DNA from 3 places in the Shewanella sp. SM73 genome. Region 3 is predicted to be linked to each of the others. Evidence: predicted binding sites of a transcription regulator. Region 3 holds the regulator's gene; each other region holds the start of a gene.

Region 1 (4,535 bases), on a different contig from region 3:
GGGACATCCCTACATAACCCAATCGATTGAATAAAAAATCTGAATTTTTAGATGCAGATAACTGACCGCCACCTTGGCCTTGCGTGTATATAAGGCCGTCATCACTGGTCACCATATTGATACCCCATTCCGTATGGGCAAAGGAGCTCCAGCCATTTTTCTCTTGACGGTCGAAACGAAAACCAACACGAGAAAAATTATCTATAACGGAAGTTTCATGACCATCATTTAACGCGGCAAAACCTAACCAACCTATCATGTTAACGCTGTTAGTTTGGTCATTATACAACTCAACGGCTTGAGCAGTTCCCATTAACAATAAGCTTGGGATCATCAAAGCGAGCAATGTCTTTTTCATTTAATCTACCTTTAAATTCAGCGAAACCACATATAATTACATGATTTATTTAATATATTATTTTCCCCAAACAATACTAAGCAGGTTATATGCCACCGGGAGGAAAAGCTGAAAATCAAGGTGTTTTTTAGATACGGATCAGGCAATCTCGAAATATCGTGATTATCGGTTGTTAAATACCGTTAGATAAATTAAATGTCGTTATTACATCAAGAGACAATAACGACATATATGCAACAAGTGTGTCATTACACTGCTGTTGTAGATTTACGGCTATTAGAAGCTGAACGACTGGTTGATCGAGTTACCGAACTTTTGGAACTGGTCTTTTGGGAAGCATATTTGTTGGAACCATCGTTTTTTGTTGTACCTATACCTTTCGCTGAACTTGATTTTTTAGAGTACGACTTACGATAACCAGATTTATTACTTGCCGTTTTACGATAACCTTGGCCTTGTAAACCATTAAGCGCGGTTGGCAGTTGTGCGCCTGCATTCTGGATAAGCGTGGATAAGGTGCCGAGCAGTGGCTGCATAAAGGCTTGATAAGAGGTTTCTTTATGGCAAATGCCGTTCAGGCTCGCTTCCCAAAGCGCTGTCATATCCGGCGTAGTCGCACTCGCGGGCAAGCTGTTAATCAATCCTTTCCCCACGTCTGTCGAGACAATAGATTTACCTAGGCGTTGTAAAAAACCGCGTTTGAACAGCAATTCGATAATACCTGCACGGGTAGCCTCTGTACCTAATCCATCGGTTTCTTTAAGAATTTTACGGATCTCAGGATCGGTCACATAACGGCTAATACCCGTCATAGCACCGAGTAAAGTGGCATCGGTAAAGGCCTTTGGTGGTTGAGTATTTTTCTCCAACAATTCGCCTCGAGTACAATGCAAAGCCTGTCCCAATTTCAAAGGCGGTAATTGGCCGATAAACTCGTCATTCTCCTCATCGTCCTTACCTGCGCTTTCTTCCGTCGACTTGTTGCCACTCGCCTTACTGCCATTAGGCTCTTGGCGGGCAAAGAGTTGCTTCCAGCCGAGGGATTTATCCTGACGCGCCTTGGTATTAAATAAGCCCCCCTCGATTGTCACTTGCACTGTGGTTTCACTGTAACAATAAGCCGGATAAAACTGGGCTAAGTACTGGCGAGCAACATGAAGATATAACTGCCTCTCACGCTGACTCAAGCTAGATAAGTTAGCCGTCTTCGCTGTGGGGACGATTGCGTGATGGGCGTCCACTTTTTTATCATCCCATGCTTTAGATTTAAGACGGGGATCGGGTGCATCAGCACCTTGCAATAACTCAGCAGCGCCGTCACTTATCGCCTTAAGAACCGAAGGCGCAAGGTTATGTTGCTCAACGGGTAAATAACGACTGTCGGAGCGTGGGTAAGTAATGAGTTTATGGCGTTCATACAAACTTTGGCAGGTATCGAGCACATCCTTAGCACTCATACCAAACCGTTTAGCCGCATCAATCTGTAACGCGGATAAGCTGTAGGGCAATGGTGGATTCTGTTTCTTGTCCTTAGCCACTAATTGAGTGACTAAGGCGGGTTTATCACTGATGCGACTCACCACATTTTGCGCTAACCCTCTCACTAACACTCGTCCTTCTTCATCCATATAAGGCTGACAAGCTTCGCTAGGTTGCCACTTGGCGCTGAAAGTTTCTTGCTTCTCGGTCGCCAAATGCGCTAGTACTTCATAAAAAGGCTTAGATTGAAAGTGGGCAATCTCTTCATCACGGCGCACCACTAGCCCAAGCAATGGCGTTTGTACTCGGCCGACGGATAACACGCCTTGATAACCGACCTTTTTACCTTGGATGGTGTACGCACGCGTCATATTCATGCCATAGAGCCAATCGGCACGACTGCGGGCTAAGGCTGATGTGGATAAAGGAATAAACTCGCGATTACTGCGTAGCTGCGTTAGAGCTCGTTTTACAGCTTGTGGGTTTAAGTCACTGATCAGTAAACGCTGAGTTTGATGTAGCTTGTCCCCCGTCACGCCAAGATAGGCAATCACTTCATCCACGAGTAACTGCCCTTCACGGTCGGGATCGCCCGCATTAACCAAGGTGTTGGCTTGTTTGACTAATCGTTTTAGCACTGTGAGTTGGCTGCGGGTCGCAGCCTTAGGTTTTAGTTGCCACTTGTCTGGCACTATTGGCAAATGCTCGAATTTCCAAGACTTAAATTCAGGATTATAGGCATCAGGTTCTGCTTGCTCGAGCAAGTGACCGACACACCAAGACACACAATCGCCATTGGCGGCTTCGATAAATCCATCGCATTTTTTATGGGGTTTAGGCAATACATCGGCAATGGCCCGCCCTAGGCTAGGTTTTTCTGCGATATAGAGAATCATACAAACACCAAGCACTGGATATAATTACAGTATAATTTAGCCCAAACGCCAGTTGAGTGCAAATTTCTGTAGTAAACCGAGCTTAAATGTAAAAGCTTAAGTGTAAATTCAATTGCGAATGATTCTCAATAATACATAAGATACACTAAATAACTAAGGAGTGACTATGAGACAGTTTGCAATAAATGCGCGACAGGCTATGGCAATAACTCCAGCATTAATATTAAGATTCAATCAGTTATTGATATTCCATAGCTTAATGTTACTCGCAATAAGCATGCTCACCAGTACCTGGCTGGGACAAATGAAAATCATCGATATGCCGTTAGCATGGGGATTCATTCTCGTCATTCCTATTGCTGTGAGTTTATCTCTATTACTCAGCCATCAAATCACGCGCCATAGCTTAAGCAGTTTATTCGGCGTGTGGATGCTACTTTGGGTAATGGGATAACTGACATTCATAATAAATCACTACCGTATTTCGAGTTAACTCGCCCCTCCGCTCTATTTACCCATGCTAAAACTCAATTTCAAAACACATTGGTTTCAAATATTTAACACTTTAACTATGAAGCTCCCTAAAAAATAGTTATGTTGAGTATCTTGGATATTTACAAAAAATGTCTTAATCAAAAGTGAATGTCCTAACTCAACATCTGTTGAATAACCGTAAAACTAAAAACTCTGCTAAAACAACACAATAAAGGAATCGGAGTCTATGAATGAGATTGTCAACGCGATCAATAGTGTAATTTGGAGCCCTGCACTTATTTTTCTTTGCCTAGGTGTCGGGCTCTATTTCTCCCTTCGCACTCGATTTTTACAGCTGCGCCATCTGCCAGAAATGATCCGCCTGATGTTTGATGGTAAGAGTACTGATGCGGGAGTGTCGTCTTTTCAAGCACTCGCGATGACATTAGCGGGTCGAGTCGGTACAGGTAACATTGCAGGGGTTGCCACAGCAATCACCTTTGGTGGTCCTGGCGCTTTATTTTGGATGTGGATGGTTGCCTTTCTCGGTGCCAGCTCCGCCTTCGTTGAATCGACCTTAGGTCAAGTCTATAAAGAAAAAATCAATGGCGAGTATCGTGGTGGGCCTGCTTTTTATATTGAAAAAGGCTTAGGCATGAAATGGTATGCATGGGTATTTGCAATAGCGACCATATTTGCCTGCGGGATCCTGCTGCCGGGCGTACAAGCTAACTCGATTGGTTCAAGTTTAAAAACCGCTTTCAACATAGATCCTAATGTGACGGCAGCCATACTAGCGATGCTTCTTGGTTTTATCATTTTTGGCGGTGTAAAACGTATCGCTCACTTTGCCAGTGCCGTCGTCCCCTTTATGGCACTGGGTTACATCATAGTGGCTTGTGTCATCATAGCGCTAAATATTGGCCAGCTACCGGGTATTTTATGGTTAATTATCAAAAGTGCCTTTGGCTTTGATGCGGGTTTTGGTGCCATTTTAGGCTTAGCCATCATGTGGGGGGTAAAGCGGGGTATTTACTCCAACGAAGCGGGTCAAGGTACAGCGCCACATGCCTCATCTGCAGCGGCGGTAAGCCATCCAGCCAAACAAGGGTTAGTTCAAGCTTTTTCTGTGTATATCGACACCTTATTCGTTTGCTCTGCAACAGGTTTCATGCTGCTCATTACAGGACTGTATAATGTTCAGGGCCCAGACGGTGCGGCGCTCTATACAGGCATTGCCGGAGTCGCTGCAGGACCAGGCTATGTACAAACGGCAATGGAAAGTATGATGCCAGGATTTGGCAATATCTTTGTGGCTATCGCACTGT
Region 2 (4,535 bases), on a different contig from region 3:
GCCCCTTAGCTTGTGATATAGAGTGTGTAGATTCAAGCGTTTAGCGACCTCATTCGTTATCTGATCCATACTACTATTGCAGCAGTTCCCTTGCGTTCGCGAGGGTATTGCTGGTGATAGTATCGCCACCTAACAGTCTTGCAAGCTCTTGGATACGCTGCTCACGATCGAGCGATTTCATTGTGGTCTCAGTACTGCCTGCCTTATTAAATTTATCGACAAACATGTGTTGATGACCATTGCCCGCAACTTGCGGCAAGTGAGTCACGCACAGTACTTGGGTCGATTCCCCTAAGCTGCGTAACATGCGGCCCACTACTGCTGCGGTGGGGCCGGAAATCCCGACATCCACCTCATCGAAAATTAATGTCGGTGTGGCAACTTTCTTCGCGGTAATCACTTGGATCCCTAGCCCTATCCGTGAGAGCTCACCGCCAGACGCGACTTTCGAAATCGGTTGCAAAGGTTGGCCAGGGTTAGTGGTTACCATAAATTCGATATTGTCACTGCCATTGGCTGACATTTGCTCGGGGTGGAAATTGACTTCGATCGTAAATTTACCCTTAGGCATATTCAGTTCGTGGATTGACTGAGTCACCAGTTTGTCGAGTTCTTTAGCATAGCGGGCTCGGCTTTGGCTGAGCTTTTGCGCATTGCTAAGATAAGCGGCTCTACTTGCCTCGACTTGAAGCTGAATTTCTTCAAGTTTACTTTCATCACTGTCTAAGGTGCTTAGCTCAGCCTTTAATGCTAAATGATGCTCGGCCAGTTTATTCGGGCTAACATGATGCTTACGCGCCAGTTGCATGGCTTTTGATAGCCGTTCTTCTAAATAGGCAAAATGGGTCGGATCGAGTTCAAGCTTACTCAAATAGTGCTGCAATTCGCCGGCACTTTCTTGCACTTGGATTAAGGCATCATTGAGCATAGTGTTGATATTGCTTAATGCAGGATCGTAGCTTTGCAGATCTTCGGCGAGGGAAACGACTCGATTGAGCAGCGACTCTATATTGTTCTCTTCGCCCTCTGTGAGTATATCTAAGCTCGCCTGACAGGTATCAATCAACTCAGTGCCATTGGCCAGACGTTTGTGCTCTTGCTCAATCTCATCGAACTCATCAACTTTAAGATCAAACTCATCGAGTTCTTCTACTTGATATTGTACTAATTGCTTACGGGCAATACGTTCATGCTGGGAGGCTTCGAGTTGCTTTAGATCGGCCTCAATTTGCTTGCAGCGTTGAAAGCTAGCGGCAACCGTATCGATAAGCAATCTGTGGTTGGCATAACTGTCGAGCAGGGTGAGTTGATGTTCACTTTTTAACATTGCATGGTGGGCATGTTGGCCGTGAATACCAATAAGCAACTGACCCAGTAATTTTAGCTGCGTCAGCGGCACTGGATTACCATTGATGTAGGCGCGTGAACGGCCATCGCTACCAATAGTCCGACGTAGAATGCACTCATCATCGAGTTCAAGATCGTTATCTTCTAACCAACGTTTTGCCAGTGGAATATCATCCAAGGAAAAGCGGGCGCTGACCTCGGTTTTATTGGCTCCGGGACGAACACTGCTGGCATCGGCGCGATTGCCTAGGCATAGGCCTAGCGCATCGATGGCAATCGATTTACCCGCACCGGTTTCACCTGTGATGCTGGTCATACCGGGGCGAAAATCCAGTTCTAAAAAACGGACGATAGCGAAGTTATTAATGCTGAGTTGGCAAAGCATAGTGAATTCCTGTCGAAAAACATACCAAACCACTGTATTGATAAACAGTATATACTGATTTTATATACAGTAAAGTGGCTTGGGTAAATAATCGGCATTATTGGTAGTAAATATTTTTAATTAACTGATTATGCATAGGTTCTTACTAAGCTTTCTAAGATAGGTAAACTGAAGAAAGTGACTAAGGTGCCAAATAGAATGCCTTGAGCACTGGTTGAAGCCTGAGTGTTATAACGCTGGGCGAGTAAGTACACGCTAGCCGCGGTGGGCAGTGCGCTCAAGATCACGCCCATGATCAGGTAGTCACCACTTACGCCAAAACGGTTAAGCATAAAGTAGACGAGTGCCGGTTGGATAGCCAGCTTGAAGAGGTTGATAAGGCTCAGTTCGATAAAATTCTTGGGGCTAAATACGCTGCTATCTTTCTGGTAGCGCATCGCTTTGGCGAGTACCATGCCGATAGCAAATAGGGCGCAGGGGCTTGAGGTATTGCCTATTTGCTGGATCATTAGCGCCAGCCCTGACGGCAGTTTTATCTCTAGCGCCGAAATGCCGACGCCAATTAAGCTACCAATAACGATAGGGTTTTTACCGACCGCCATCGCCATTATGACTAAGGCGTGGTGTTGTCTTTGGGTGTTAGTGGCCAGTTCCATCGAGACTAAGGCGACGGCAAACATCAGCACGGATAATAAGCTGGCAATCGCGGCGGCGACTAACGCACTTTGCTGCTGCGGAAAGAGGATGATGAGCAGTGGAATACCAATAAATGCCGTATTACCAAAGGTGGCATTGAGGGCTCGAATAGCGGCAACCGCATGCTGTTTAGGGTTAGCGATCAGCGATAGCCCAAGGCAGACAAGATAAGTGATTACCATAGCTGTGCTGTAGCCCGCAATAAATCCCCATTGCAAAATCTCGTCAATCGGCTGCTGGGCGAGGGCGATAAGCATGATTGCAGGGAACGCAATATAGTAGACATATTGGTTTAGCACTTGATCCGTATCGACGGGCAAGAGTTTTAGTTTTTGCACAAGTGTGCCGAGCAACATGATCCCGAAGACGGCAAACAGAGGGGTTAAAATGGTCATTTCCCTCACTCATCCTTACGATTAAATTTGAATAAACTCGCCCACCGTCGTCATTTTACTGTCGCTATGATTCTTGGTGGCCAGAGTTACAGCACTTGCTTCTTTTTATGTCACTTTAGAGCCAGATTTAGCGCCAGCGCAGTAAAACTCGCCACAAAATAACATACCATTTCAATCTAAGGCTATTGCGCTATGGTCGTATAAGTGAATAATTCAATGTTTAAAACACAATCACTTAGTGAATTTAGCGTTTTAACGTCAATACCCAATATGTGAAATTAGGATATGCAATGAGTGATGATTTAGGCGCTGAACTACAACTTGTCTATCTTTTTGTGCATTTAGTCAATGCGGGCAGTTTTTCGCAGGCGGCGAAGGAGCTCGATATGCCCATCGCCACTGTGAGCCGCAAGTTAGCGAAGTTGGAAGAGAAGCTCGATAAACAGCTCTTTATGCGCAGCACCCGTAAGTTGCGACTGACAGAGGAAGGGCTGGCGCTCTTTCAACGCTACCAGAGTGTGGTTGCTCAATTTGATGAACTAAGTGGTTTAGGCAGTGATAAACCCGAGGGGACCTTGCGCATCGCCGCGCCGATTTCGATTATTTCCATTGTGTTTATTCAGGCATTGAATGAGTTTGGCCGTTTGTATCCTGATATCCGTTTGCACATTTCCCAGAGTAATGAGTTAGTCGATTTGATTGACAAAGGCATAGATGTGGCGATTGTTGGCGGGGCTCAGCCTGATTCTTCTTGGGTGTCGAGTACCTTAGGCGAGCTCGACTATTGCCTGTTTGCCACGCCAGAATATTTGGCTCAGGCACCTAAACTTGAGCATCCCGATGATCTTGAAGCCCATCAACTGATAAAAGTCTGGCCGCTGTTTAATTGGCATTTAAAGCATCCAAGCGGCGAGTCTTTTTATTTTAATGGCCCGACTAAGCTCACCCTCACGGATTTACACGGAGCGATTCAGGCGACCTTAGGCCATGGCGGGATCTTGTATGGTCCTGAACTATTTGTAAAACAGCAGATTAAAGAGGGAAAACTTAAAGTATTACTGCCGGAATGGATTGGCGAACAGAGGCGAATTTCGATTTTATATCATCAGCGCAGCCAGCAGCCGCTAAAGGTAAGAGTCTTTATTGAGTTTATGCAGTCAAAGGCGCCAGAGTTATTCTCTATGCGTTGATTTAACGAGGGGAACTGATTTTTAGCGTCTTTTAGGTTTTACGGTGTTTTTGCTCATAGTATTTTGCGTTTGTTTTGCGTCTTGCAGGCTGGAGCGTGTCGCGGGCAGTATGCCGAGTTCTAAGAAGTATCCCACTAAACGCCGCAGTTCGAATAAAGAACCGATACGCTGTTGATCTTTGATGGTCAGTTTCCAACTGTCGGTTCGTCCTTCGCTATTGGTTAAGACAAATCCTTGATAAACAATCTTTTTCATTGGAATAACTCAATATTGGCTGATGGAACTTGCTAGCCTTGGTCTTACTCGTTTTGTGGCTTGCATGAAAGTGATTGCAGTCGAGACTAGAGGCTTATTGTTTAGAAACATTGTTTAGAAATAAGGGTGCTTGAGTAACCCCAAGCACCCCCATCAATTAAGCGACGCTGATACCGATATTTGATACGCCAGCTTCGATAATGTCTTTGCGTAAACCTTTGACCAGTTCTGCGGTGATCTTCGGATTTTCTTCAATAATTTCCAGCA
Region 3 (4,535 bases):
CCTTCGGAGAAGTATTCCACCGAATAACCTTTAGCAAACAGCTGATCTAAATACTCACGAAATACTGCGGTATACAGCTTGTTGCCATTAAAACTACGGCGGATAAAGAAGGCACCACCGCGACGGAACATAGGTCCCGCGGGCCAGAAGTTGAGGTTGATGCCAGCAGCAATGTGCGGCGGAACCATGCCTTGATAATACAAAATATACGATAACAGCAGGTAATCCATGTGGCTGCGATGGCAAGGCACATAAACAATCTCGTGGCCATCGTGATGCAGCTGGCGAACTTGCTCGGCGCCTTTAATGTTGATCCCGCTATAAAGCTTGTTCCACAACCAAGTTAAGAAACGCTCGGCAATACGCACTAAACTATCTGAGTAATCGGCTGCTATTTCATCGAGGTACTCAATAGCCGTCTCGCGCGCTTGGGTCTCAGAAATCTTTTTACTGGCGGCTTCTTCTTGAATCGCTTTGCGCAGCGACTCAGATTTGAGTAACGAATGAAACAGTGCTTGGCGGTTTGGCAGCACAGGCCCTGTCATTACCTTACGTTGACGACGGAAATGCACGCGCGCAACCCGTGCTAACTTATGGGCAATCCCCATGTCGGTGCCATGTTCGTCAGCCATGTAACGCAGGGATACGGCATTCGAAAACTGCACGAAGTTATGTCGACCTAAGAACAGAATCATCAAGCACTTGCGCAGCCAAGTCGGGTTTTCCCGCTCAAATACGGCCGCCTTCATAGTGTCGTCTTCTTTCCCTGGCGTGCGACCCCAATACAAGCTCACGGGTACCAGTTGAATATCTAATTCAGGACGTTCCTTATGCACGGCTAACAAACGCATAAAACATTCGAGGAAAGGCTCATTACCAGCACGCTCGCCAAACAGTGGCTTACGTCCTTGAAGACAGACAACCCGAGGCGCAGTCACACCATTAGCCACTAGAGGCTCATAAGGGCTTGGTAAACCTAACTTAGCCGTTATTTCGCTCAAAGCAGCTATGTCACTGAGGGATTCTGTTTTCATCACATAAACAAGGGGTCTGGAAGCATCCAGATTCAGATCGGCAAAGGGATCCTGAGGCACCACAATAGTGTGCACTAAGTGTTTTTGGATCCAACGTAATGATTTCAACCAAAGAGAGTCGTGTTTAGGCATTATTCTTATGCAATTAAGTGCGTTTACTAGCCCGATAGAATACCAGACTATGGGTAATATTCGCTAATTCTCTCCAACATAGCTAAAAAGTGGTTAATACTTGCGCTGCAAATAATACTGTATATACTAACAGTAACTGTATAGAAAAACAGGAAACACCATGAGACCTTTGACGCCACGCCAAGCTGAAATATTAGAGCTAATTAAACGAAATATTGCCGATACTGGCATGCCACCCACTCGGGCAGAAATCGCAACCCGTTTAGGTTTTAAGAGCGCCAATGCGGCTGAAGAACACCTTAAAGCGTTGGCGAAAAAGGGCTGCATTGAGATCATGCCTGGCACATCTCGGGGCATTCGTCTGCCTGCGGAAATCGAAGATTTGACTGAAACAGGTTTACCGCTCATCGGCCAAGTGGCCGCGGGTGAACCTATCCTCGCCCAAGAACATGTTGAACAGTACTACCAAGTCGACCCAAGCATGTTCCATCCCGCCGCCGATTTTTTACTGCGAGTAAAAGGCGACAGCATGAAGAATATCGGCATTCTCGAAGGTGATTTGCTGGCAGTTCATAAAGTAGAACAAGCTAGAAATGGTCAGGTGGTTGTCGCTAGAGTCGATGACGATGTCACTGTTAAACGTTTCGAAAAAAAAGGTAATGTGGTCTATCTACATGCCGAAAATGAAGATTACTCCCCGATTAAAGTGGATTTAGGCTTCCAAAGTTTAACAATTGAAGGACTCGCCGTCGGTGTGATCCGTAATGGAGATTGGCTATGAATAAACTACTTGGCAATGCCCCCCGCCATCCGGGCTTGTGGCTCGATGAAGTCCGTGATGCCGACTATGACTGGCACCATGCGCCTATCGCCTGCATGCCAACTAAGACTCAAGGTCGCCAAGAATTAATTCATCTGAGTGCACAACTCGCTCAGTTAAGCCAACAGGGCCGTTGGTTAGTGCTCATCAACCCACCAAGTATTGGCTACAAGCAAACGCTCGCTAACGCGGGTGTGCGTATGGATAGAGTTTTGCTGGTACATGCTAAAGATGAAGTCGAAACCCTGTGGGCGATGGAAAAAGCCCTGACAAGTGGTACGTCCAGTGCAGTCATTACTTGGACTCAATCATTAGATGCGCGGGATAATCGACGCCTACAAATCGTGGCTAAAAGTGCCAGAGCTATGGGCATAGTGCTTGAAGACGTAAACAGTCACTTACATGCCGACGTACGCATTGAGCAAGGCAATCTCTTCGGTCAGCAATCTTTTTTTAGCGCTGTACACTAAATATTCATTTAATTTTTTACCTTGAAAGCCGCCTCACCTATGAATGTGAGGCTTTTTTTTGGCAATTTTTCAGATAATTAGATAAATAAGTGATCTTGATCAATATTTAAACAGCAAGTATGGTTGGTTAAGTCGGTGATGATATATCACCTTCCGTGGTCAATGAATCGAGTATTTATCGAACTCGAAGCGCCACTAAAAATAGAGAACAGATTTATTTCAGCAGTATGTGCCAGCGTGGCTAATTACCAGCAGTAACAATACTTGATTAAAAGTAACAGCCGCCAACGCACGTTGAAGTCAAAAAAGCTTTTTTGGGAACTGAAGAGTTTGCATAGAGTTGAGACTTACTGTGTTGCTCTTCTTTGTAGTTGCTATTCGCAATTGGCAGAGGAGAAGTCTTGTGAAGCAATTGTTGTATTGTTTACTCGTGGTGCTTTTCGCACCACCGTTGACCGCCGCAGACATGCGGTTCAACATGACCCCTGGCGTGACCGAGATCAGTGGCAAGGTTTATCACTTGCACATGACCATCTTGTATATCTGCTGCGCAATAGGCCTAGTGGTCTTTGGCGTCATGATTTACGCCATGATCAACCACAGAAAATCCAAAGGCGCTGTCGCGTCCCACTTTCACGAAAGCACTAAAGTTGAAATCGCTTGGACGATTCTGCCATTTATCATTTTGATCTTAATGGCGATTCCAGCGACAAAAACTTTAATCGCAATGGAAGATCCCAGCAACGCCGATCTCACCGTAAAAGTCACGGGGTCCCAATGGAAATGGCATTACAGCTATTTCGATCAAGATATTGATTTTTATAGCATACTGACAACACCCAGAGCACAAATTGAAGGCACCGAAACCAAGGGTGAAAACTATCTATTGGAAGTCGATAAACCGCTCGTTCTACCGATAAACCGCAAAATCCGCTTTCTGATGACTTCAGAGGATGTCATCCATTCCTGGTGGGTACCCGCCTTTGCCATTAAGAAAGATGCCAACCCTGGATTTATCAATGAGGCTTGGACTCGCATCGACAAACCCGGCATTTACCGCGGTCAATGCGCCGAACTTTGCGGAAAAGACCATGGTTTTATGCCTATCGTAGTACAAGCGTTACCTGAAGCCGAGTTTGAGGCTTGGGTAACAGAGCAGAAACAAGCCGCAGGTGCTGCGGCTGAAGCCGCTCAAGCCGCTTTATCACAAACCCTAAGTAAAGAAGAGTTGATGACTCAAGGTGAACAAGTTTACCTCGGGCACTGCGCAGCCTGCCACCAGCCCAATGGCGAAGGGTTGCAAGGCGTATTTCCGCACCTTAAAGGTAGCCCGATTGCAACGGGACCGCTCAGCGGCCACCTTGAAATTGTGCTCAACGGTAAAACGGGTACAGCCATGCAAGCGTTTAGTAAGCAATTGACTGCACAAGAAATCGCGGCAGTGACTACCTACGAGCGTAATGCTTGGGGCAATAATACTGACGATGCAGTGCAAGCCAAAGACGTCAACGAGTACATGAACGGCAATTCTGCACAAACATCCGCCGCGGTACCAAGCAGTACAACCCCAACACCCACACCTGCAACAGACGTCTCAGCTGCAGTCGATCCCGCAAGCCTCCCCACACTCAGCCATGACGCCCTCATGGCCGAAGGTGAAACTGTCTACGCGACCTTCTGTGCTGCCTGCCATCAAGTGACAGGTGCAGGAATACCACCCGCCTTCCCCGCGCTAGTGGGTAGTGCTATCGCCATTGGACCAGTCGCCAATCACATCGATATTGTGATGCACGGCAAAACGGGCACGGCTATGCAGGCATTTGGCAAACAGCTTAGCCCACAGCAACTTGCAGCAGTCATTACCTATGAACGCAATGCTTGGGGTAACAATACCGGCGATACAGTGCAACCTGCTGATATCGCAAGTCATGGACAGTAGGGGATAATGATGAGCACAACGACTCAAGATCAAACCGCAGCCCATGATGAGCATCATCATGGTGCGCCAAAGGGCATCATGCGCTGGCTGCTAACCACCAACCATAAAGACATAGGTACTTTGTATTTATGGTTCAGCTT

Evidence for each region. Region 3 encodes LexA, which represses DNA repair genes until DNA is damaged. Its sites were predicted from a motif close to TACTGTATNNNNATACAGTA; they were not measured.
Region 1: a site for LexA is predicted at 2,746-2,765, ahead of L5M51_RS16845 (DNA topoisomerase III). Genes of this name have one in related genera too.
Region 2: a site for LexA is predicted at 1,763-1,782, ahead of recN (DNA repair protein RecN). Genes of this name have one in related genera too.

The regions. Positions count from the first base shown of each region.
Region 1 covers NZ_JAKKRY010000013.1:83,891-88,425, reverse strand. Annotated here, with positions in the region: gene L5M51_RS16850 (porin) at 1-358, opposite strand, end outside; gene L5M51_RS16845 (DNA topoisomerase III) at 607-2,733, opposite strand; gene L5M51_RS16840 (hypothetical protein) at 2,900-3,187, shown strand; gene L5M51_RS16835 (alanine/glycine:cation symporter family protein) at 3,455-4,535, shown strand, end outside.
Region 2 covers NZ_JAKKRY010000006.1:7,576-12,110, reverse strand. Annotated here, with positions in the region: gene recN (DNA repair protein RecN) at 74-1,732, opposite strand; gene L5M51_RS10345 (AEC family transporter) at 1,861-2,823, opposite strand; gene lldR (LysR family transcriptional regulator LldR) at 3,114-4,013, shown strand; gene L5M51_RS10335 (DUF3319 domain-containing protein) at 4,035-4,268, opposite strand; gene L5M51_RS10330 (YjaG family protein) at 4,426-4,535, opposite strand, start outside.
Region 3 covers NZ_JAKKRY010000010.1:68,127-72,661, reverse strand. Annotated here, with positions in the region: gene plsB (glycerol-3-phosphate 1-O-acyltransferase PlsB) at 1-1,166, opposite strand, end outside; gene lexA (transcriptional repressor LexA) at 1,327-1,947, shown strand; gene L5M51_RS14525 (cell division inhibitor SulA) at 1,944-2,456, shown strand; gene coxB (cytochrome c oxidase subunit II) at 2,860-4,395, shown strand; gene ctaD (cytochrome c oxidase subunit I) at 4,405-4,535, shown strand, end outside.